Regions from separate parts of the Mesorhizobium sp. C399B genome, predicted to be linked through region 2. Evidence: predicted binding sites of a transcription regulator. Region 2 holds the regulator's gene; each other region holds the start of a gene.
What was found. The regulator LexA, encoded in region 2, represses DNA repair genes until DNA is damaged. The targets are predictions, from matches to a motif close to TGTTCNNNNTGTGTTCNG.
Positions count from the first base shown of each region.

Region 1 (7,748 bases), 3.1 Mb from region 2:
GTCGAGGTCTCGTTGTGGTCGAGGCCGCCGGCATGCGCCTCCTTCTCGCCGAGCTCCGAGGTCGACCAGCCCCAGATCGAACTGGAGAGCGCAATGCGGACATCGTCCGACAGGCCCATGGCCTTGGCCACCTCGCGCAGCGCCGAGCGGCCGCGATAGCTGATGACGGCGGCAGCCAGCGCGGTGCGCTTGGCGCTGTATTTGGAGTAGATGTACTGGATCACCTCCTCACGCCGCTCATGCTCGAAATCGACGTCGATGTCGGGCGGCTCGTTGCGCTCCTCGGAAATGAAGCGCTCGAACAACGTGTCGATGCGCTCGGGGCCGACCTCGGTGATGCCGATGCAGTAGCAGACGATCGAGTTGGCGGCCGAGCCTCTGCCCTGGCACAGAATGCCCTCATTGCGGGCGAACTGGACGATGTCGTAAACGGTCAGGAAATAGCGCGCATAATTCAGACGCTCGATCAGAGCGAGCTCCTCACTGATGCGCTGCAAGACGGAAGCGGGGACGCCCGCCGGATAGCGCGTGGCGGCCCCCTCCCTGGCCAGACGCTCTAGCTCGGCCTGCGGCCCAAGCCCTGATTGCGTCGGCTCGTCGGGATAATTGTACTGGAGGTCGCTGAGCGAGAAGGTCAGTTCGCCGGCAAAGCGCAGCGTCTCGGCCAGCGCCGGTGGATGGCGGCGGAAGAGACGGGCCATTTCCAGCGGCGGCTTCAGATGGCGCTCGGCGTTGGCCGTCAGCTCCAGCCCGACCTCGGCGACCGGCAAATTGAGGCGGATGGCGGTGAGCACATCTTGCAGCGAGCGGCGCTCGGCGCTGTGATAAAGCACGTCGTTGGTCGCCATCAGCGGCACGCCGGCGATGTCCGCCATGCCCGCCGCCTGCTCGATGCGGAAACGGTCATTGCCGCGATAATCCGGCGCCATGCCTAGCCGCAAATTAGCGCCGAAACGGTCTTTCAGTTGACGGACCAATGCCAGGGGATCGTCGGCATTCGCCGAGAGATCCGGCAGCACCGCCAGCGACAGCAGGTCGCCCCATTCGAGCAGGTCGCTGCGCTGGAGAAGGGTCGCGCCCTTCTCGTTTTCATCGCGCAAATTGGCTTGCGTCAGCATGCGGCAGAGATGGCCCCAGCCCTTGCGGTTCTGCGGATAGGCGAGAATGTCCGGCGTGCCGTCGCCGAACACCAGGCGGCAACCGGGGTGATAGGCGAGCTTCTCGACCTTGGCCTGCTGCCAGGCGCGCACGACGCCGGCCACCGTGTTGCGGTCTGCCAGTCCGATCGAGGAAAAGCCGAGGAATTTGGCCGCCACCACCAGCTCCTCCGGCTTGGAGGCGCCGCGCAGGAAGGAGAAGTTCGACTGGATGCCGAATTCCGCATAGGGGATGACGGTCAGCGCGTTCATGCGAAGACCCCATGCATGAACCAGCGCGGCGGCACCTGCGGGTTGCCATAGAGGCCTTGCCGGTAGAGCCAGTAGCGGCGGCCGTCGGCATCCTCGATCCGGAAATAGTCACGCGTCGATGTGAGCGGATCGCTTGACGTTTCACGCCACCATTCCGGCGCGATGCGTTCCGGCCCCTCGGCGCGCGCGACCCGGTAGAGCGCGCGGCGCCAGCGGAAATTCATCGGCGGACCCTCAGGCATTTCGGTGGCCGGCACCTCGATCGGCTCGGGCGAACGGAACAGCCGGATCGGCCGTTCCGGCGGGAAGATGGTTGCGCGCGGCGCGTCTTTCGAGCCCGGCTTCCTGAGCGGTGTTTTGCGTTGTGGCGCTTCCGAGAACGGGATGGTGGCGATGGCGCGCTCCGGCAGATGGCTCTCGAGGGCGACCGGTTTCAGCACCGCACTGTCGCCGAGCCTGGCGCGGATGCGGTCGGCAAAGAGTGCCATGTCGGCGCCGTCATCCTCGGTCTCGCCGGTCAAATCGGCCTGCTGCATGTCGAAGCCGGCGGCCGCCAGCACCGAAAGCCGCACCAGGTCGAAGCCGTAGCCGGCATCGATGTCCTGTTCGAGCGCGGCCAGCCGCTCATGGAACAGGCGCTGGATAAGCTTGGGTTCGCGCAACGGTCGCGAGGTACCGACAGCGATGCGGCTGACGGCGCCGTCGACGCGAAACAAAAGCAGCGCCAGCATCCTTGCGCCCTCGCCGCGGCGTTCGAGATCGGCCTTCAGCGTCACCGCCAGCAAGAGCACCAGCCGTTCGATCTCGGCGGTCAGCACGACCGGCTCGGCCAGGTGGCGTTCGACCGAAAGCGGGGCCACGGGCAGGCGCGGCGATACCGCCTCGTCGAGACGGCCGAGCGCCTGGTCGAGCCGCAACAGCAAGGTCGCGCCGAAGCGACGGGCGAGCGGCGCGCGCGGCGCTGCCATGATCGCGCCGGCGGTCCGCAGGCCGACGCTTTCCAAGCTGGCGCGGATATCGGCTTCGATGCGCAGTGCCGCCAGCGGCAAGGGGGCGAGCAGCGCTTCCTCCTCGCCGGAGACAACGATGCGGTTGCCGCAGAAGCGCGCCGCCGCCCAGGCTGCACCCGGCGTCGCGGCCAACCCGGCGCGGACATCGAAACCCTGCTGGAAAAACCGCGCAAGGATGTCGTCCAGCATGGCGCGCTCGCCGCCGAACAGATGCGTGCAGCCGGTGACGTCGAGATAAAGGCCATCAGTACCGTCGAGCGCCACCAGCGGCGTATAGCGATCGCACCAGTCGGCGAGGCCTTCGAGCAGCCGGCGATCGGCGTCCGGATCGGCCTCGACGATGTCGATCGAGGGATGCATGGCGCGCGCATCGGCAATGCCCATGCCAGGCTTCAGATGCAGCGCCTCAGCCCGCTCGTCGAGGGCCGATATGCGCTGGGCGTTGCGGTCGCGATGGCTGATCACGAGCGGTGGGTGAGATGGCGGCAGATGATCCGAAGGCCGGGAACGCCACGACCGTCCCAGGCGCTGGCGCAGGATCCGTTCTGCCGCCAGATGCGGGAACCACAGCGACAGAATTCTCTGCCCGTTTTTCGCGGGGCTTTCTTTCTTCGAATGCGTGTTCATCGGGATTCCACTCCAGTGTGAATTGTCCAGGCAGAGCGGTGCGGCTCTTGCCGATGCTGACGGTGAAGGCAGGCCGGCCGATCGAGCCGGCGAGCGACCCGGCGATCGTCCGGCGGCTCGCCGCTGGTGCAGCCGACACGATGAGGCGCACCGGTGCGGCGGTCGGCTCGGCTTCGCCGGCCTGGCGCAGCAGGAACACCGGCCGGCCGGCGTTTTGGGCGCGCGCGTGCAGCCGGCGCGTCGCGGTGAGGTCGAGCCGCTGCGGGCTGCCACGGATTTCGAGGATGATTGCGGCGAGCGCCGTCATCTTCGCGGCCTCCTCGGCTACCCACAGCGCATCGGTGAGTTTCGGCGCCTCGGAAAACAGCAATTGCTCCGGTGCGATACCGAACATGCCCTGCAATCCCCTGGCATAGGGAAAGCCGGCCTCGCGAAAAATCTCCGATGTGCCGATCCACAGCACGGGCAAGGGCTGGCCCTTGAGGATCAGGCTGACCAGCGACAGCACAAAGCCGGCGACGGCCCCGGCATTGCGGGTCTCAAGGCCATGGATTTCGCTCAAGGCGGCTTTCGGAAGGCCGCCGCTCAGCGCCGCATCGAGGCGCTCGACGCCGGTGGCCAGGAAAGCATCCGGCGAAGCCACGGCAAGCCCGCGCCGGATGATGGTGACATCGGCATCGGGTTCAGGCGCGGCGTCGAGGCCAGGACCCGCGCGCAGCCCCTCGCCAGCCGGCGCGGCCAGGCGCTCGGGCAGCGTTCCCTCGATCTTCGCGATCTGGCGGCGCAGGGCAAAAACAGTCTCCCGCGCCACGGCTGATGTCGCCATGACGGTCAATTTCTTTCACAACTGTTCCTGTTATGTTCCTATAGATTCCAGAGGGTGCCGGAAGAGTCAAGCGGAGTCAGAAGGAATTTATTCCTCTATAGCCATTGACGTCATGGAATTACCGCTTCATTGCCGAGTCCGGAGGGAAAGCCTATATGCCGGGATCAAAGGACAAAGCATGGCCCGCATCTACAAGACCCGCACCTGGCATGACGAACTCTCGCCCTCGATCGAGGAGATGGAGTTTCTGGCGCTGGAGGCGTACGCGCATCTGCCGGACGATTTTCGCAAGCTGACCGGCGAGATCGTCATCATGATCGCCGAATTCCCGACCGACGAGATCATGGACGATCTGTCGCTGGAGACGCCGTTCGACCTGCTTGGCCTGTTCGAGGGCCGCGGCATCGCCGAGCGCTGGAACCCGCAGACCGGCGAAGGCCCGAACCGCATCACCCTCTACCGCCGCGCCATCCTCGACTGCTGGGCCGAGAATGAGGAGACGCTGGGCGACATCGTCACCCACGTGCTGATCCACGAGATCGGCCACCATTTCGGCCTGTCGGACGACGATATGGAGAAGCTCGAAGAGGCGGCGGAATAGCCCCCGCCTTTGTCATCCCAGGGCGAAGCAGGAGCGAAGCTCCGTCGCGAAGACCCTGGGATCCATGCCGTGACGGCGGTGCAGGTGCCGCGGTGCAGGAAAGCAAGCGGTTCTGCGAACAGCACAGATCCGCAGTAACGAGCGCCGGCACAAGCGTCATCTGATCCGCTGCACTCTAGGGCAAACGGCACGGCATGGATCCTAGGGTCTGCGTCGCGTCGCTTCGCTCCTTGCTTCGCCCTAGGATGACGAAGACGCGGAGGTTGACGCCTTCCCTACCAATCACTCAGCTTCGTATCCGGCCCGTATTCCTGGCCGTCGATATCCTTCACCACCGCCTGGCCGCAGCGCATCGATTTGGTCTTCTTGTCGTAGGCGTAGGTCGGCGAGCCGTACAGGTGCCAGCCCTTGTTCAGCGCCGCGGTCACCTTGTGGCAGAAGGTTGAATCGTCGGGGGCGGACAAAAAGCGGTAAAGTCTCATGGGTCAGATCCTGTCGTGAGTTCGTCTTTTCGGGGCGGATCATGCGCCGATGGCGGCGGCCTTCGCCAGCAGTTTCTCGGCTTGCACCAGGTGCAGCCGTTCGACCATCCTGCCATCCAGCGCAATCACGCCCTTGCCGGCATTTTCGGGCAAGGCGAAAGCCTCTTTCACCGCGTGCGCCTCGGCCAAGGCTTCGGGCGCGGGCGCAAAGGCGCGGTTGGCGATTTCGATCTGGGCGGGGTGGATCAGCGTCTTGCCGTCGAAGCCCATGGCGGCGGCTTCCGTGCATTCGCGCGCAAACGCGTCGAGGTCGCGAAAATCGTTGGAGACGCCGTCGAGCATGTCGATGCCGCCGGCCCGCGCCGCCAGCACCATCTGCATCAGCCAGGCCACAAGATAGCGGCGGTCGGGCGTCGCCAGAATGCCGGTTTCCTTGACCAGATCGTTCGTTCCGGCCACGAAACAAGCTAGGCGCGAGGCCGGGTCGCGGCCGAGTTCGGCAATGGCGCCGATGTTGAGCATGGCCTTGGGCGTCTCGATCATCGCCCAGAGCTTGACGCTGTCGGGGGCAAAATTGTCGTCGAGCACGTCGCCGACTTCGAGGATATCGCGCGGCGTGGCGACCTTGGACAACAGGATGCCGTCGGGCTCGAATTTTGCCGCGGCGAGCAGGTCTTCAGTGCCCCATTCGCTGGACAGCGCGTTGACGCGCACGATCATCTCGCAGCGGCGTTTCGGTCGGCTGGCGAAAATGCCGGCCAGTTTGTCCCGCGCGGCGACCTTGTCGGCGGGCGCGACGGCGTCTTCGAGGTCGATGATCACGGCATCGCAGGCCAGCGTCGCGATCTTGGCCAGCGCCTTGTCGTTGGAGGCGGGGACGTAAAGCACCGAGCGGCGCGGGCGGTAAGGTTCGCTTGTCATGGCCGATCTATGCCGCGTGGGGGCGGGTGAGGCAAGCGTCCGACCGGTACCTGATGACGAGCCAACTGCGAAAGCTTGCGCTGCCCCGCCCGTCCCGCAGCAGTTGCGGAAGGGGGGCCTTTCCTCTCCCCCGTCGATCGGGGGAGAGGTGTCGAGCGAAGCTCGACGGAGTGGGGGTCGACCCTTGGGCGCAACGCGAGCAATGCGCTCAGTGCCCTTCCGATGTCCGTTCGCGGCGATTGCCAGGTGGTTCCCCCACTCCGTCTCGGCTTCGCCGAGCCACCTCTCCCCCCTCCGGAGGGAGAGGAAAAAGGAGCCTGGCTGGAAGCGCAGGTCCTGCACGAAAACTGCACATCCCTGCGGAAAACCTCCTCCGCTCCGCCCCGCCGTTTCCATGCGAGCCCGCGACAACAGCGGCATGCAACAGCGAAACGCTCACCTTTGGTCCTTGCCCTATCGCCTGCGCAGCGAAAGCTGGTGGTTGGTCGATCCGCCCCGGGCGGAGGCCCGCCCTTACCTGGAAGCGAGCCTGCTCCCTTTTATCCGCCCACCGGCCGAGCGGACCCAGCCCATCAGGAAAATCCGCGCATGACATCGTTTGCAAGCTTTTCCAGCCGCTTCGGCATCGCCGTCCTGCTCGTCGCCCTGGCGGATTTTTTCTTCTATGGCCAGCCCGCCGGGATCACTGTCCTGCTGTTTGCCATCCTGATCGCCGGCGCGGTGGTCGCTGTGCATCCTGCCGCGCTGAATTCCACCCGACCCTGGCTCAAGCCGGCCGCTTTGTTCGTCGCGCTGCTGCCGCTGGCCGAGAACGTCAGCCCGCTGTCGGTGGCGATAGCTGTCGTGTCGCTGGTGGTGTTTGCGCTGTCCCTGTCCGGGCGGCTGCGGCACGGCATCGCCCGCATTGCCGGCCAGGTCGCGCTGTTCCTGCTGGCGGCGCCGCTGCGCCTTATCCGTGACTTTTTCCAATGGCGCCGCACGGTGCGCCGGCTTGGCGGCCGCCGCATCCGCCTGGCGTCCATCATCGTCTGGGTCATGCCGGTGACGCTGGGCGCGGTGTTCCTGTTCTTGTTCGGCGCCGCCAATCCGGTCATCGAATACTGGCTGTCGCTGATCGACCTGATGAAGCTGCTCGATCTCATCCAGCTGGCGCGGATCGTCTTCTGGCTGTTCGTGCTCGCCGGCGTCTGGGCTTTCCTGCGGCCTCGCCTGCCGCGCTTGCTGCGCCGCCTTCCACGCCGCCTTCCACCTTTGACGCCGCCTGCAGCCGTGGCCGCACCGGCCGCGACTAAACCAGCGACAACGATCGAGGCCGTCGTCTTCGGCAAGGCCGCGATCTTGCGCGCGCTGATCGTCTTCAATGCCCTGTTTGCGCTGCAGACCGGGCTCGACGCCGCCTATCTCTGGGGCGGGGCCGCCCTTCCCGACGGGTTGAGCTATGCCGCCTATGCCCATCGCGGCGCGTATCCGCTGATCGCCACCGCGCTGCTGGCCGCCGGCTTCGTGCTGGCGGCGCTGCGGCCGGGCAGCGAAACCTCAGGCAATCCGCTGATCCGCCGGCTGGTCTATGCCTGGGTGGCGCAGAACATCGTGCTGGTCATCTCGTCGATTCTCAGGCTCGATCTCTATATCGGCGTCTATGCACTGACCTACTGGCGCATCGCCGCCTTCGTCTGGATGGGGTTGGTGGCGTCAGGGCTTGCACTGATCATTGCCCGCATCGCGGTTGGAAAATCCAACGAATGGCTGCTCTCCGCCAATCTTGCGACGCTATCGGCGGCGCTTTATGCCTGCTGCTTCATCAACTTCGCCGCAACGATCGCCAATTTCAATGTCGACCATTCCCTTGAAATGACCGGCGACGGCACGCCT
Region 1 covers NZ_CP100472.1:3,120,364-3,128,111, reverse strand. The annotation lists gene NLY36_RS14995 (error-prone DNA polymerase) at 1-1,409, opposite strand, end outside; gene NLY36_RS14990 (DUF6504 family protein) at 1,406-2,884, opposite strand; gene NLY36_RS14985 (ImuA family protein) at 2,826-3,872, opposite strand; gene NLY36_RS14980 (metallopeptidase family protein) at 4,051-4,473, shown strand; gene NLY36_RS14975 (DUF1737 domain-containing protein) at 4,749-4,955, opposite strand; gene NLY36_RS14970 (HpcH/HpaI aldolase/citrate lyase family protein) at 4,995-5,876, opposite strand; gene NLY36_RS14965 (DUF4153 domain-containing protein) at 6,465-7,748, shown strand, end outside.
Region 1: a site for LexA is predicted at 3,895-3,912, ahead of NLY36_RS14985 (ImuA family protein). Genes of this name have one in related genera too.

Region 2 (7,748 bases):
CCATGGTGTGGCGCGTCACCCGGTAGTCGAAATCGTCCTTCTGCGCCTTGGTCGGCAGTTCGCCGTAGAGCAGGAGGTAGCAGACTTCGAGGAAGTCGCCATGCTCGGCCAGCTGGTCGATGGGATAGCCGCGGTGAAGCAGGATGCCGGCATCGCCGTCGATGAAGGTTATCGCCGACTCGCAGCTCGCCGTCGAAGTGAAGCCGGGATCGTAGGTGAAGGCGCCGGTGGTGTTGTAGAGCGCACCGATGTCGATGACGTCGGGCCCGACCGACCCGCTTCGCACCTTGAATTCATGCGTCTTGCCGGCCAGTTCGAGCGTGGCAGTCGACGGGTGCGTCGTCTTGCTGCCGGTTTCCAGTCTTGTCGCAGCTTCGCTCATTCTCAAACTCCTTCATGTTCCTCATGCCGGCAAGGCAATTCCTGCAAACGACACGTCGAAATCACCGGAATGCGCGAACTCGCCACCGCATTTTGGGAGGTGCGTGCCTGATTGGGCCAAGGCCTAATGTTGCACTGCGAAACCCGCCTTTCAATGCCAATCTTTTTGGGCCAGCTCGCTCCTAATCGATTTGATCCGCAATCCGCGCCAGGCTTTCCTCGCGGCCAAGCACGGCAAGCACGTCGAACACGCCGGGCGAGGTGCTACGGCCGGTAAGGGCCGCCCGGAGCGGTTGGGCCACGGCGCCGAGCTTGTGGCCGCCGGCCGCTGCGAACTCGCGCACCGCGGCTTCAGCCGCGGCAGCCGACCAATCGCCCGAAACAGTCTGCAAAGCGGCATGTGCGCCGCGCAGGATCGCGCGCGCGTCGGCACTGAGCAGTGCTGCCGCCTTCTCGTCGATCGGCAGCGGCCGCTCGACGAACAGGAAGGCCGCGCCATCGGCCAGTTCCACCAGCGTCTTGGCGCGCTCTTTCAGGCCCGGCAAGGCGGCCAGCAGCTGCGCCTTCCTGGCGTCGTCGAGACGGGCGGCGATAGCAGATCCGCCTTCGAGGTATGGCAGAGTGGCGACGAAAATGTCGAACAGCTCGGTATCGGCCATCTTGCGCATATGCGCGCCGTTGATTGACTCGAGCTTGGCGAAGTCGAAACGCGCCGCACCCTTGTTGACATCGCCGATGTCGAACCACGAAATCATGTCCTTGATCGACATGATCTCGTCGTCGCCATGGCTCCAGCCGAGCCGCGCCAGATAGTTGAGCAGTGCCTCGGGCAGATAGCCCATGGCGCGATAAGCCTCGACACCGAGTGCGCCGTGCCGCTTCGACAGCTTGGCGCCGTCGGCGCCGTGGATCAGCGGGATATGCGACATCGACGGGACGTCCCAGCCCATGGCGTTGTAGATCACCGTCTGGCGCGCGGCGTTGGTCAGATGGTCGTCGCCACGGATGATGTGGGTGACGCCCATGTCATGGTCGTCGACGACGACGGCATGCATGTAGGTCGGATTGCCGTCCGAGCGCAGAATGATGAAATCGTCGAGGTCCTTGTTGGGGAAGCGCACCTCGCCCTGCACACGGTCGTGCACCACGGTTTCGCCCTCGGTCGGCGCCTTGATGCGGATGGCGCCCTTGACGCCGGGAGGCGCCTCCGAGGGGGCACGATCGCGCCACGCGCCATTGTAGCGCGGCGGCAAGCCCTTGGCGCGTGCGGCCTCGCGCATCGCCTCGAGCTCGGCAGGGGTCTCGTAGCTGTAATAGGCCTTGCCCAGGCGCACCAGCTCCTCGGCCACCTCACGGTGGCGTGGCGCGCGCTCGAACTGCGATATGGCCTCACCGTCCCAGGAAAGGCCGAGCCAGGTCAGCCCATCCAGAATGGCCTGTGTCGCCGCCTCGTTGAAGCGTTCGCGGTCGGTGTCCTCGATGCGCAGCACCATCGTGCCGCCGGTGTGCTTGGCGTACAGCCAGTTGAACAGTGCGGTGCGCGCGCCGCCTATATGCAGATAGCCGGTGGGCGAGGGGGCAAAACGGGTGACGACCGTGTCGGACATGGAACTCTCGGGAACCTTGGAAAGCGGGGCGTGATCGCGCGGGCTTTCGCGCTTTGCGCGTTCATGTAGCATAGGAGGTCTGGGGCGCAAGGGGCAGACCCGATGGCTGGATGAGGCCGGGGCACGTCGCCAATTATCGGTTGCGTCAACGGGCGCCGGAGCCTTGTAGCACAAAATCTGTTCGCACCTCCGCGCAACCTCATTTGGCAGCAGCGTCAATGTCTGGGTTTCATTCGGCTGCAGCGTCCGTCACAGTGCCTGGAACATCGCTGCGACGGTGGTAGCCTCCTCTGACGAGCGGACATTTCTTCACGGATGCGGCACTGCCCGACTACAACGCCGCCGTGACAGCGTTGGCTTGGTCACGCATATTGACCTTTCTGCAATCATTATCGTGAACACCGCAACTGTGTGCAGTCCGGTCTCGCCACTAAGGAAGCATGATTGAAAGAAGGACTACCGATGACCAGAAACGCTGACCATACGGAGGGTGATCCGTTCTACCATGGCACCCGGGCGGATTTGAAACCCGGGGATCTGCTGAGCGTCGGCCACCCTTCCAATTTCAGAGGTAAACCACTGTCATGGATCTATTTCACCCAGACACTGGAAGCCGCCATCTGGGGAGCAGAGCTTGCAACGGGTGACGGTCGTCAAAGGATTTACATCGTAAAGCCGACGGGGTTTTTCATGGATGACCCTAACCTGACCGATAAAAAATTTCCCGGTAATCCGACGAAATCCTACCGCTCCCGTGATCCGTTACTCATCCTGGGGGAGCTCGCTGAATGGCAGGGTCATACACCCGAACAATTGAAGGCAATGCACGATGGGCTTGCTCGCCTGAGGGCGGAGGGCCGGGATATGATTGAGGATTGAGCGTCCTTGGCGAGTGATGGTCAATTCCGGCGCGGTGGACGCGACCGCACGGACTTTCGCGCTTTGCGCGTTCATGTAGCATAGGAGGTCTGGGGCGCAAGGGGCAGACCCGATGGCTGGACGTGGCCGGGGCACGAAGGAAGGCGAAGGCGCCGAGGCAAGCGTCAGCGAACGCTCGCTGTTTGCCGATAGTCCCTATGCCGAGCCGCTGCCCCTCGCGCTGCCTGAGCCGCATCCCGGCGTCGCGCCTGCGCTGCCCGGTCACGCCTTGCCGGCGCAAGTCACAGCGCCCGGATCTATCGCCCGCCTGCGCAGACGGCTTCACCGTCCGTCATGGCCCGCGCTCCGCCGCAGCCTTGCCGCGGCCGCCAACACGGAGCTCGACCGGGGCGTCGCCTTCCTGCTGGTGCCGGTTTTCCTGGCGGCCGGCGTCATCATTTATTTCTCGCTGGCCGGCGAGCCCGGCTTTGCGCAGCCAATCGCCATTGTGGTGCTGGCGACATGTTGCGCTGTCGCCACGCGACCTCGGCCGAGGACGCATCTGTTCTGCATGGCCGCGATGCTGTGCGCGCTCGGCGTCGTCGCCGCCAAGGTCGAGACCTGGCGCGCCGGAACGCAGATGCTCGGCTCCGAGATCCAGACACGGCTGACCGGCCGCGTCGTCAGTCTCGAACAGATGGAGAGCGGGCGCATCAGGCTGACGCTTGACGTGGTTTCGACCGCTTACCCCGAGTTGCGCTACGCCCCGAAGCGGGTCAGGCTCTCGGCGCGGACCGTTCCCGCCGATATGACCGCCGGCTCCCTGATCACCGGCTATGCCAGGCTGTTGCCGCCGACCGGTCCGGTGCGGCCGGAGAGCTACGATTTCTCCTTCGACAGCTATTTCACCGGTATCGGCGGCAGCGGCTTCTTTCTCGGCAATCCGAAAGCCATTGCTACGCAGGGACCGCCGCCGCTGGCCGCGCGGCTCTCCTCGGCAATCGAGAACGCGCGCGAAAACATTGCCGACCATATCAGGGGCAAGATCGGCGGCGCCGAAGGCGAGATTGCCGCGGCGTTGATTGTCGGCGTGCGCGCCGGCATCCCGGACGAGGTCAACGAAGCGATGCGGCGCACCGGCATCTACCACATCATCTCCATCTCCGGCCTGCACATGGCGCTGGTTGCCGGCACCATCATGGCGTTGCTGCGTGGCGCCTTTGCGCTGTTTCCCGATTTCTCTTCGCGCCGCCCAGTCAAGAAATATGCAGCAGTGGCAGCACTCGTCTCCATCGCCGCCTATCTCGTTATTTCAGGCGTCGTGGTTGCCGCCGAGCGCAGCTTCATCATGCTGGCGGTCATGCTTGTCGCCGTGCTGTTTGATCGCGCCGCACTCACCATGCGCAATCTGGCGATCTCCGCCATCGCCGTCATCCTGGTGTCGCCGCACGAGGTGGTCGGTCCCAGCTTCCAGATGTCGTTTGCCGCCACCGCCGCCCTTGTCGGCGCCTATGCCGGCTGGGCCGATTACCGCGCCGACAAGGTGAGAACGCCGCTGGCAAAGCGCTCCTTCGTCGGCTTCCTGTCGCGAAAATTCGCGCTGGCCATGGGCGGCCTCGCCATGACCTCGATCATCGCCGGCAGTGCAACCTTGCTGTTCGCCATCTGGCATTTTCAGCGTGTGTCGCCGCTCAGCCTGATCGCCAATCTGGCCGTGATGCCGATTGTTTCGTTGATCGTCATGCCCTTTGCCGTGCTCAGCGCACTGGCGATGCCGTTCGGCGCCGACGGGCCGTTCCTCTATGTGATGGGCAAGGGTCTGATGGCGATGATCGCTATATCGGCCTGGATTTCCGAGCGCTCGCCGGTCGACGCCGTCGGGCTGATCTCCATCCGCTCGGTGCTGTTGGTGGCGGTCGCCCTCGTCATCGCCACCATGGCCACCACCTGGCTCAGGCTGGCGGCCGTGCCTTTCGCGCTGGCCGGCCTGTTGACGGTGCCGCAGGTGCTTACGCCCGACGTGCTCATATCCGAGGACGCACATCTGGTGGCCATGCCGATAGGTGGCGGCGAACTCGCCCTCAACCGCGAACGCTCCAACGAATTCACCACGGACAATTGGAAACGGGCGCTGCGGGCCGAAACCATTATCCCGCCCGAGATTTTCGAGGCAACAGATACGCGGTTCGATCTCGATCCGCTCGATCTGCCGCCCGGGTCGCCCTTCTATTGCATGGGCGATCTCTGTATCGCCCGACACCCTTCCGGAGCCATTGTAGCCCTTGCCAAAGACCGCAAGACGGCGCGGCCGGCCTGTGCCTTCGCGAGCCTGATCGTCATCGATGACGCCACCGCCTACAATCCGTGCCGCGACCCGCTGGTGCTGGTCGTGACGAAGAAACAGCTGGCCCGCGACGGCAGCGCCGCCGTCTTCTTCGATCCGCAATCGGCAGCTGCAGCGCCAACCATCCGCTTCGCCGTCGACAAGCCGTATCGCCCCTGGCACGAGCAACGCCGCTTCTCCCGCGAAGCGCGCGGCCTGCCGCCTTACAACCAGCGTGAAAAGTACAAACCCAAGCCGGCTCAGTAGCGCCGGATCAATCCGACAAGCTTGCCCTGCACCTTCACCCTGTCCGGTCCAAAAATGCGGGTCTCGTAGGCCGGGTTGGCGGCTTCCAGGGCGATCGAGGCGCCCTTGCGGCGGAAGCGTTTCAGGGTCGCTTCCTCATCGTCGACCAACGCCACCACGATCTCGCCGGGGCTGGCTGTGTCGGCATTGCGGATGATGACCGTGTCGCCATCGAAAATGCCGGCCTCGATCATCGAATCGCCCTTGACCTCGAGCGCGTAGTGTTCACCGCCCATGATCATGTCGGGCGGCACCGAGATCGAATGGGTCTGATGCTGGATGGCGTCGATCGGCACACCGGCAGCAATGCGTCCCATCACCGGGATCGACACCGCCGAAACGGCGTCGTCATTGCCGGCCGACATCGAACGCGACGGCGAGCCCGGCTTGATCTGGCGGCCGATACCGCCTTGGCCCATCGCGCCTTGTCCTTGGCCGCCTTGCCCTTGGCCGGTTTGACCAAGACTGCCCTGAATGACGCTCGGCGAAAACTTCCTCGCCGCATTGAGGCCTGGTGCGATCGAGTCGGGCAGCCGCAGCACTTCCAGCGCGCGCGCCCGGTTCGGCAGCCGGCGAATGAAACCGCGCTCCTCAAGCGCCGTGATCAGGCGGTGGATGCCGGACTTGGAGGCGAGGTCAAGCGCTTCCTTCATCTCATCGAAGGACGGCGGGATTCCGCTCTCCTTCAGGCGTTCATGGATGAACATCAGAAGCTCATGTTGTTTGCGCGTCAGCATCGCGGCCCCCAGGGGTTCTGAAACCAGAATCAGAAAAAACAAACCCAGAACAAACACTATCTGTTCCAGTTGTGTTCCGCAACCTTTTAAAGTTTAATGAATGTGTTGACGTTTTGTTCAGCGTGACGTTCGGCACCGCCGAGCGGCGCTCGTAGTCGTTGGCCGGCAACGGGGTGAAACGAAGACAAAGTGCCCTGCGTCGTCGGCTACGATCGCCGCTTCCTTTTCGGACGGGGCTGCGCAGCATCCGCGCCGGGTTCACTCTGGGCATAGACCTGCAGCGTGTAGCCGATGTGAGCGGTCATCAGAGTTTTCGCACGTTCGACGTCGCGATCGAGGGCCGCTTCCATCAGGGCGGTATGGTGTTCGATCGCCACGGCGTCGCGCAGGGCCGCCACGGCCTTCCGGTGGCCATCCGTGCGGCCGGCGGCGGCGCGCAGCGTCGGGGCCAGACCCAGAAAGCGGTGATGGCGATGCAATTGGTCGGAAATCGTCGCATTGAAGCGCAGCAGCCAGCTGGATGTCGCGGCACTGAGCAGCGCCGCATGGAAGGCATCGTGTTTTTCGTACCACGCGTCGACCGCATCATCCGATGGATCGTCGAGAACAGACCCGCACCGTGAGAGACGATAGTGGGCGGCAACGACCGCGTCTTCCCACTCACGGTCGCCCTCCTCGATCGATTCCACCAGCAGGGGCAGTTCGACCACCAGCCGCGCACGCGCCAAATCCTCGAGCTCCGCCCGAGAGACGGGAGCGACCGCAAACCCGCGGTTGCTGATGGCGGTCACAAGCCGTTCCGCCTCCAGCCGCGACAGCGCCTCGCGCAACGGCGTCCAGCCGATGCCGTAGGTGTTGCGCAGCGTGCTCAGCTTCAACGGCGCGGCAGGCGCCAGCCGGGTCGCAAGAATATCGCGCCTGAGCAGGCGATAGGCCGCTTCCGTCTTCGAGGTCTGCTCGTCATCCAGCATCGTGATCCATCAGACATAAACGCTCGGCGGATCATTATATATCAAAGCCTTTCAATGGGTGAATTATATATAATGTTTGACAGTTCAAGGGCGACCACTCAAGATCGCCGGCATGTTTGGGCGGCAGGCTCCGCCGCGCGCGTTTGTCCATGGAGGGGCGCCGGATCATGAGCACGACACCCGATCTCGCTACAATCGAAGCAATGGATGCCGCCGATCCGCTGCGCTCCATGCGCGAACGCTTTGTCTTGCCGCAAGGCGTGATTTATCTCGACGGCAATTCCCTGGGCGCCGCGTCAGCGGTCGTCTTCAGCGAACTGCAGCAGGCCGCCACGCAGGAATGGGCGCACGATCTCATTCGCGCCTGGAACACCGCCGGCTGGTTCAACATGCCGGTGGAACTCGGAGATCAGCTCGGGCGACTGATCGGCGCGGCTGATGGGCAGACGGTGGTCTGCGACACAACCTCGATCAACATCTACAAGCTGCTGCACGCAGCGCTCGGCATGCGGCCGGATCGGTCGGTCATCGTTGCCGAGGGCGACAGTTTCCCGACCGACCTCTA
Region 2 covers NZ_CP100472.1:23,974-31,721, forward strand. The annotation lists gene gltA (citrate synthase) at 1-382, opposite strand, end outside; gene gltX (glutamate--tRNA ligase) at 564-1,988, opposite strand; gene arr (NAD(+)--rifampin ADP-ribosyltransferase) at 2,451-2,867, shown strand; gene NLY36_RS00140 (ComEC/Rec2 family competence protein) at 2,980-5,436, shown strand; gene lexA (transcriptional repressor LexA) at 5,430-6,212, opposite strand; gene NLY36_RS00150 (GntR family transcriptional regulator) at 6,419-7,183, opposite strand; gene kynU (kynureninase) at 7,351-7,748, shown strand, end outside.

Region 3 (7,748 bases), 520 kb from region 2:
GCGCGGCGCGCAGGCGCAGGATTTCGAGGCCGACGGTAACGGCGGCGACCCCGCCGCCCAGGATCGCATCGCCTTTCCTGCCGGCATTCTGCAAGAGCGGCATCAGCTGGTTGATGCGGTCATAGGCCAGGCTCTCGAAGGCCGAACGCCGCGGTACCCGCTCGTGCAGACACAGCCGCGCCAGATCCTCGCGCATGGCGCGCACGATGCGGTTGGCCGCGCGCCATGGATCGACCGGCAGCACCACGATGAAGACGCCGATGGCCAGCAGGATGCCGACCAGCACCGACGCCGAGCCGGCGAAGAACGGGCCTGGGGCATAGGTCATCGCCTGATGCGGGCTGAGGAAGGCGAGGAAATTGATTGCAAACGCCGTCGCCACGCCGACGGTGCGTGGATTGGCCATGCCCAGCGCCGTCGGTACCAGGATCGGCACGACAAACAGCGTGAACCAGCCGAAGCCGGGCAGGGCAGGCAGCGCGACCTGGCCGACAAGGAAGGCAAAGGGCAAAGCCAGCAGCGTTCCCTTGAAGAAGCCCCAGGACACCCGCACCGGGTCAGGCCGCGCGGCGAAAAGACTGGAGACGACCGCAACGAGGATAACGGTGCCGGCCGTGTCGGACCATTTCGTCGTCAGCCAGAAGGCGGCGACCGCCAGCGTGGCAAGGGCGGCGCGTATGGCATTGCGCGAAGCCCCGGGATAATCGCGATGCACCACCAGCGCAGGCAGCTGCCTGTTGCTCCGGCTCGGGCGCGTCACCGGTGCGCGCAGGGCGTCGAGGCCGCGCAGCACCTGCTTGAAGGCTTCGGCGAAATCGGCGGCGATGGTGAGGCGCGTGATGGTGCCGACCCTGTCGTCCTGATCGGTCGAGGCGTCGGGCATTTGCCGGGCCTTGCCGGCAATCGCGTCGAGCCGCGTCACCCAGGGCGACGTGTCCTCCAGCGCCTCGTGCGTGGCTGCCAGTTCGCTGACCAGCGACTGCAGTTCCGAGCGCACCGGAATGAGCGCTGCGTTTTTCGGCGCGGCGTGAGAATGCAGCGCGCGTGCCGCCGACAGCGCCGACAGAAGCTGACCGATGGTGAGGCGGACCGGATGGGCGCGGGTGGCGAAGCTCGGGGCTTCGAGCCGGGCATAGGTGCGCATCTCGGCCAGCATCTGGGCGTCCGTGATCAGCTTGCCGTGCAGGCCGGCCAGTCTCGCCGGGTCGCCGCCGGAAAAAGCGCCGCCCGCATAGGTTGCAAGGTCGAGGATGCTGCGCTTCAGCCTGGAGATGATGGCGTCAGCGGCCAGCTTGGGCAGGATCAGCCGGCTGGTCAGGCCGGCGCAGACGATGCCGAGCACGATCTCGGCGCAGCGCGCGACAGCGAGATCGACGATCACATGCGGCTGGCCGAAAGCCGGCAGCCCAATGATCATCGCGGTATAGCCGGCAAGTGCGGCGCCATAGGCTTCCGGATTGCGCAGCAGCGACGAAACCAGCGTGCACAGCCCAATCCAGACGGACAGCGCCGTGACCAGCAGCCAGGGATTGGTGCCGAAAACCGAGGTGATGCCGATCGTCGCAAGTCCACCGGCCAGCGTGCCGAGCAGCCGGTAAAAACCTTTCGCCAGCACCATGCCGGCGACCGGCTGGGCGACGATGAAGACCGTCATCATCGCCCATTGCGGGTGGTCGAGTTTTAGCGCGTAAGCAGCGAGAAGCGCGATCAGACCCGCCGAAACCGTGCGCAGGGCGAAAATCCAATCCGAGCGCGTCGGCTGCGTCAGGCCCGCCAAACTGGTTTCGAAGTAGCTCTTCAGCCGCGCCCAGATCACAAGCTGGTCTCCGTATCGGAAGCGCAGGCTAGAGCAGTTCCAGGAAAAGTGTGAAACGGTTTTCCGCCCGGAACTGCGTCAAAACGAAGAGTTGGCCGGCGCTCAGATATCCAGCACTTCCGTCGCGGCGAATTCGGCGCGTTCCTGGATGAAGCGGAAGCGGGCTTCCGGCTTGGTGCCCATCAGCGCGTCGACAGCATCCTTGGTCGCGGCCACGGCGTCGATGACATCGACCCTGAGCAGCGTGCGCTTCCTCGGGTCCATGGTGGTTTCCTTGAGCTGCGCGGCCATCATCTCGCCCAGGCCCTTGAAGCGGCCGATCTCGACCTTGGCGCGGCCGGTGAATTCGGTGCGCAACAGCTCGTCCTTGTGCGCATCGTCCCTGGCATAGGCAACCTTGCCGCCTTGCCGGATCGAATAGAGCGGCGGCACCGCCAGATAGAGATGGCCGCCATTCACCAGGTTCGGCATTTCCTGGTAGAAGAAGGTGATCAGCAGCGAGGCTATGTGAGCGCCGTCGACGTCGGCGTCGGTCATGATGATCACGCGGTCGTAGCGCAAATCCTCGTCGCGGTATTTCGAGCGCGTGCCGCAGCCGAGCGCCTGAATCAGGTCCGAAATCTGCTGGTTGGCGGCTAGCTTGTCGTTGCCGGCGCTGGCGACGTTGAGGATTTTTCCGCGCAGCGGCAGCACCGCCTGGCTGGCGCGGTCGCGCGCCTGCTTGGCCGAGCCGCCGGCCGAGTCGCCTTCGACGATGAACAGTTCGGCGCCCGCGGCGGCATTCTGCGTGCAGTCCGCGAGCTTGCCGGGAAGGCGCAGCTTGCGCACCGCGCTCTTGCGCGACACTTCCTTTTCCTGGCGCCGGCGCACCCGCTCGTCGGCGCGCGCAATCACCCATTCCAGCAGCTTGGAGGCTTCCTGCGGATTGTCGGCCAGCCAGTGGTCGAAGGGATCGCGGATGGCGGTCTCGACAATGCGAATGGCTTCGATCGTTGCCAGCCTGTCCTTGGTCTGGCCGACGAATTCCGGCTCGCGAATAAACACCGACAGCATGCCTGCCGCCGAGATCATCACGTCTTCGGAGGTGACGATCGAGGCGCGCTTGTTGCCGACCAGGTCGGCATAGGCCCGAAGCCCGCGCGTCAGCACATTGCGAAAGCCGGCCTCATGCGTGCCGCCTTCGCCGGTCGGGATGGTGTTGCAGTAGGAGTTGACGAAGCCGTCACCGCCGAACCAGGTCACCGCCCATTCCAGCGAACCGTGGCCGCCCTGCTTCTCGCTCTTGCCGGCGAAGATTTCGCGGGTCACCTGGAAATCATCGCCGAGCGATGCCTTGAGATAGTCCTTCAAGCCGCCGGGGAAATGGAACTCCGCCTTGGCCGGCGTCTGGTCCTTTTCCTTGATCAGCGATGGGTCGCAGCTCCAGCGGATCTCGACGCCGCCGAACAGATAGGCTTTCGAGCGGGTCATGCGATAGAGCCGCGCCGGCTCGAAGGCGGCGCCCTTGCCGAAAATCTGCTCGTCGGGATGGAAGCGGATTTTGGTGCCGCGCCGGTTGTGCACTTCGCCGAGCTGCTCCAGCCCGCTCACCGGAACGCCGCGCGAGAACCTTTGGCGGTAAAGCTGGCGACCGCGCGCGACCTCGACTTCGAGATGGTCCGACAGCGCATTGACGACCGAGACGCCGACACCGTGCAGACCGCCGGAGGTCTCATAGACCTTGCTATCGAACTTGCCGCCCGAATGCAGCGTCGTCATGATGACTTCGAGCGCCGGTTTCTTGAATTTCGGATGCGGATCGACCGGAATGCCGCGGCCATTGTCGGTAACGGTCAGAAATCCGTCGGCCGACAGCTCGACATCGATGAAGGTGGCATGGCCGGCGACCGCCTCGTCCATCGAATTATCGATGACCTCGGCAAACAGATGGTGCATCGCCTTGTCGTCGGTGCCGCCAATATACATGCCGGGACGGCGCCGCACCGGCTCCAGCCCCTCCAGCACCTCGATGTCGGCGGCGCTATAGCCCTCGCTGCCGTCCTTGGTCGCGGCAGGACGCTTCGTGGCCTGCACCAGCGGGTCGGCCGGGCGCGAAGGTGTCCGAGCCGGTTGGGGCTGCTTTTCCAGATTGCCGAAAAGATCGTTGTTGTCGTCCATGCCTGCCATAGAATCCGGTGCCGCGAATCACCCGTCGATACTGCCACGCTTTTCGGCGCCAAGCGACGGAAGTTCCTGTTACGTTCGGGGATTAAACCCTTCTTATCCTAAAACCTTTCGATAACCAAGCCGGCGGAAATAGGTCCGTGCGGAGCGGGCGCGATTCCTGAATCTTTAACAAAGCGGCCTAGCGTCGCCTCAACAAAACAAAAGACCACGAATGTCAGGGGTTGGTTGTGAGGGGCAAGGCCATAACGATGATTGGCATCGCTGCCGTCTTCGGCGCGATTTCAATCTTTGCCGCGGATTTCTGGGTGAAAAGCCAGGCCAAGGCCGATGCCGAAGAGAAAACGGCGTCGATCCCGGCGCCCGCCGTCCCCAAGGTCGTCTTCAAGACCATCGTGGTGGCCAACGCGCCGCTGCGTTACGGCATGGAGCTTGACCGGGCGCAGCTCAGCGAAATCCCATGGTCCGAGGATTCGGTGCCGCAGGGCGCATTCACCACAGTCAATGCATTGCTCGCCGAAGGCAGCCGCGTGGTATTGTCGCCGATCGAGATCAACGAGCCGGTGCTGATCAGCAAATTGTCGGGGCCGAACGGCCGCGCGACGCTATCCAACATGATGACGCCCGGCATGCGGGCGGTGACAATCCGCACCGACGAGATCGCCGGTGTCGGCGGCTTCGTCATGCCGGGCGACCGGGTCGACGTGGTGCTGACACGCGATGCGGGCGAAATCCAGGAAGTGGCCAAGAACGCGCAGGGCGCTGCCGGATCGACCGTTACCTCCGAGATCGTCGTCTCCGACGCCAAGGTGCTGACCGTGGGGCAGGGCGCCGACGAGCGCCAGACCACACCGCAAATCGCCAATTCCGTCACCATCGAGGTGACGACCGAAGGCGCGCAGAAAGTGGCGCTTGCCCGCACCGTCGGCACCTTGTCGCTGTCGCTCCGCTCGGCCGCAGACGGAGGGGCCGCCAAGGACGGCGTCACCACCATCTCGTCCTTCGGCGGATCGGTCGCCTCCGGCGTCCAGGCCGCTGCCGGCGCGCTGTTCACTGCCGCGACCAAGGAGCCTGAGAAGCCGAAATTCAAGACGATCATCGTGACGCGCGGCACGCAGGTCGAAGAATACCAGGTTCCTGCGCGGGACCAGCAATAACTGCCGGTGGGGACCGGGCGAGGGACGGGACAGATGTCGGGACTTCATGCATTTCGAACTACGAAAGGGCTGCGCCCAATGCGGGCGCTTGCGGTGGGGGCTTGCCTGGCCGCGGCCGCAATGCTCGGCCTCAGTGCGCCAGCCAAGGCCGACAACGATATCGTCCATGTCTCGTCGACAACGAATGCGTCGATCAAGGTAGCCAAGGGCAAGCCGAAGACGGTCATGACCAATGCCGCCTTCTACCAGATCGTCATCGGCGATCCGGAGATCGCCAACGTCAATCCGCTGACCGACAAATCCTTCTATGTGCTGGGCAACAATCTCGGCACCACCGGCATCGCGCTGTTCGACGAGAACAAGCAGTTGGTCGGCACCGTCGACATCGAGGTGACGCTGGACACCGACCAGCTGGCCAGCACCATTCGCGCCAGCGTGCCGGACGCCAAGATCAAGGTCGGCTCGGCCAATGGCCGCGTCGTGCTGTCGGGCGAGGCCGATGACGCGGTCGCCGCCGAGAAGGCAAGCAAGATCGCCAGCCGCTTCTCCGGCAATGAAGAAGTGATCAATTCGGTCAACATCTCGTCCTCGCAGCAGGTTCAGCTCAACGTCCGCTTCGTCGAGATCAATCGCCAGGCCGGACAGGATCTCGGCGCCAAATACAGCGCCAATTTTGCTTACGGCATTGGCGGGCGCGACGTCACCATCGAGCCGGGCTCGGTGCCGGGAGCCGGCAATGGCGAGATCATCGGCCGGCTGCTGTCCAACGGCCTGTCGATCGACGTCGCCATCAAGGCGCTGGAGGAACGTGGTCTTGCCAGGCGGCTGGCCGAGCCGAACCTGATCGCCCGCTCGGGCCAGACGGCAAGCTTCCTCGCCGGCGGCGAGTTCCCGATCCCGGTCTCCGAGGACAATGGCAAGATTTCCGTCAGCTACAAGAAATACGGCGTCAGCCTCGACTTCACGCCGACGGTTCTCAAGGACGGGCTGGTGAGCCTCGACATAGCGCCGGAAGTGTCCTCGATCGATGCTTCGGCCTCCTATAATATCGGCAATATCTCGGTGCCGGGCTTTATCGTGCGCCGCGCCAAAACATCGGTCGACCTGAAGAACGGCCAGAGCTTCATGATCGCCGGCCTGCTGCAGTCACAGAACGACATCACCACGTCGCGTCTCCCCGGCCTCGGCAAGCTGCCGGTGCTCGGCTCGCTGTTCTCCTCCAAATCCTATCAGCGGCGCGAGACCGATCTGGTGATCATCGTCACCCCCTATCTGGTCAAGCCGGTCGATCCGTCGAAGAAGCTGCTCGAGCCGACCGACGGCACGCAGCCGGCCAGCAATGTCGACTATTTCCTCAACAACACCGAGGAAGTGAAATCGTCCGAAGCCAATCGTGCAGTGGCAATGGCCAGCGGCAGTACGGCACAGCCGGCCGCGGTCACCACCGTCGGGCATTTCCTCGACCTGCCGAAGGATTGAAGCCATGCGCGTGGAATCATGCATCGCCCTGCTGATCGCCGGCCTCGCCGGCGGCTGCACCAGCGACGACTATGTCCGCTCCGAGGGACCGACGATTGCCGCCGGCAACGCACAGGCCGCCAATACGGCCATGCAGATGGTCGATCCCTGGAAATACGGCGTCCAGAACACCAGGCTGCTGGTGCCGGCGCAGCGCAGTGAGGCGGCAGTCAACGCCGCCGACCAGGCTGCTGCTGCCAAGGCCGTGCAACCGACAGCGACAACCGATTGATTTGCCCGGTGATTTGACCGGGAATGACCTGACAGGCTGACAAAATGGCAAGCGGCATCAAGACCAAGAAGATCCTGCTGGTGTCCAGCGACCGGACCTTTGCGCAGGATACGCGCACCGCGTTCGCGGCCTCGGAGGTGATCCAGCTTTCGACCGTCGAGAAGAACATTACCGAACTGCGCGGCGAGGTCCAGGAAGCCGATTTCGGCGCGCTCATCGTCGACATGGATGCGGCAAAGCTGGAAGAGATCGAGTCGCTGCAGCGCATCATGCGCCGGCTTGAAGGCCGCGTTCCGGTGGTCGTCGTCACCCAGGAATTCAACGCAGCCGCAGTGCGTATCCTGGTGCAGCTCCAGGTCGCCGATTTCCTGGTCAAGCCGATCACCACCGCCGATCTGGTGCGGTCGGTCGTGCGCGCGCTGCAAGGGCCGGGGCGCGAGGAAAACACCGAGTCGCAGATCTATACCTTCATGCCGGCCGCCGGCGGCGTCGGCACCACGACGCTGGCGCTGCAGACCGCCTTCCAGCTGCATCATTCGGTGACGCGCGGCGCGTCGACCTGCGTGGTCGACCTCAATTTCCAGCAAGGCGCCTGCGCCGAATATCTCGACCTCGAGCCGCGCTTCGACATCACCGAAATCGAGAACCAGCCCGAGCGCCTCGACCGTCAGCTGCTGGATGTGATGCTGTCCAAGCATGCGAGCGGGCTCTGCGTGCTGGCGGCGCCAACGCATCCGTCGGAAATGCGCTCGTTCAAGACCGATGTCGTGGTGCGCATGCTCGATCTCGTTTCGGCCTATTTCGACAACGTCGTCATCGACATGCCGCGCACCTGGTTTCCGTGGACGGAAACGGTGCTGCT
Region 3 covers NZ_CP100472.1:539,659-547,406, reverse strand. The annotation lists gene NLY36_RS02700 (FUSC family protein) at 1-1,816, opposite strand, end outside; gene parE (DNA topoisomerase IV subunit B) at 1,919-3,973, opposite strand; gene cpaB (Flp pilus assembly protein CpaB) at 4,231-5,136, shown strand; gene NLY36_RS02685 (type II and III secretion system protein family protein) at 5,215-6,615, shown strand; gene NLY36_RS02680 (hypothetical protein) at 6,620-6,886, shown strand; gene NLY36_RS02675 (CpaE/TadZ family protein) at 6,931-7,748, shown strand, end outside.
Region 3: a site for LexA is predicted at 4,044-4,061, ahead of parE (DNA topoisomerase IV subunit B). Genes of this name have one in related genera too.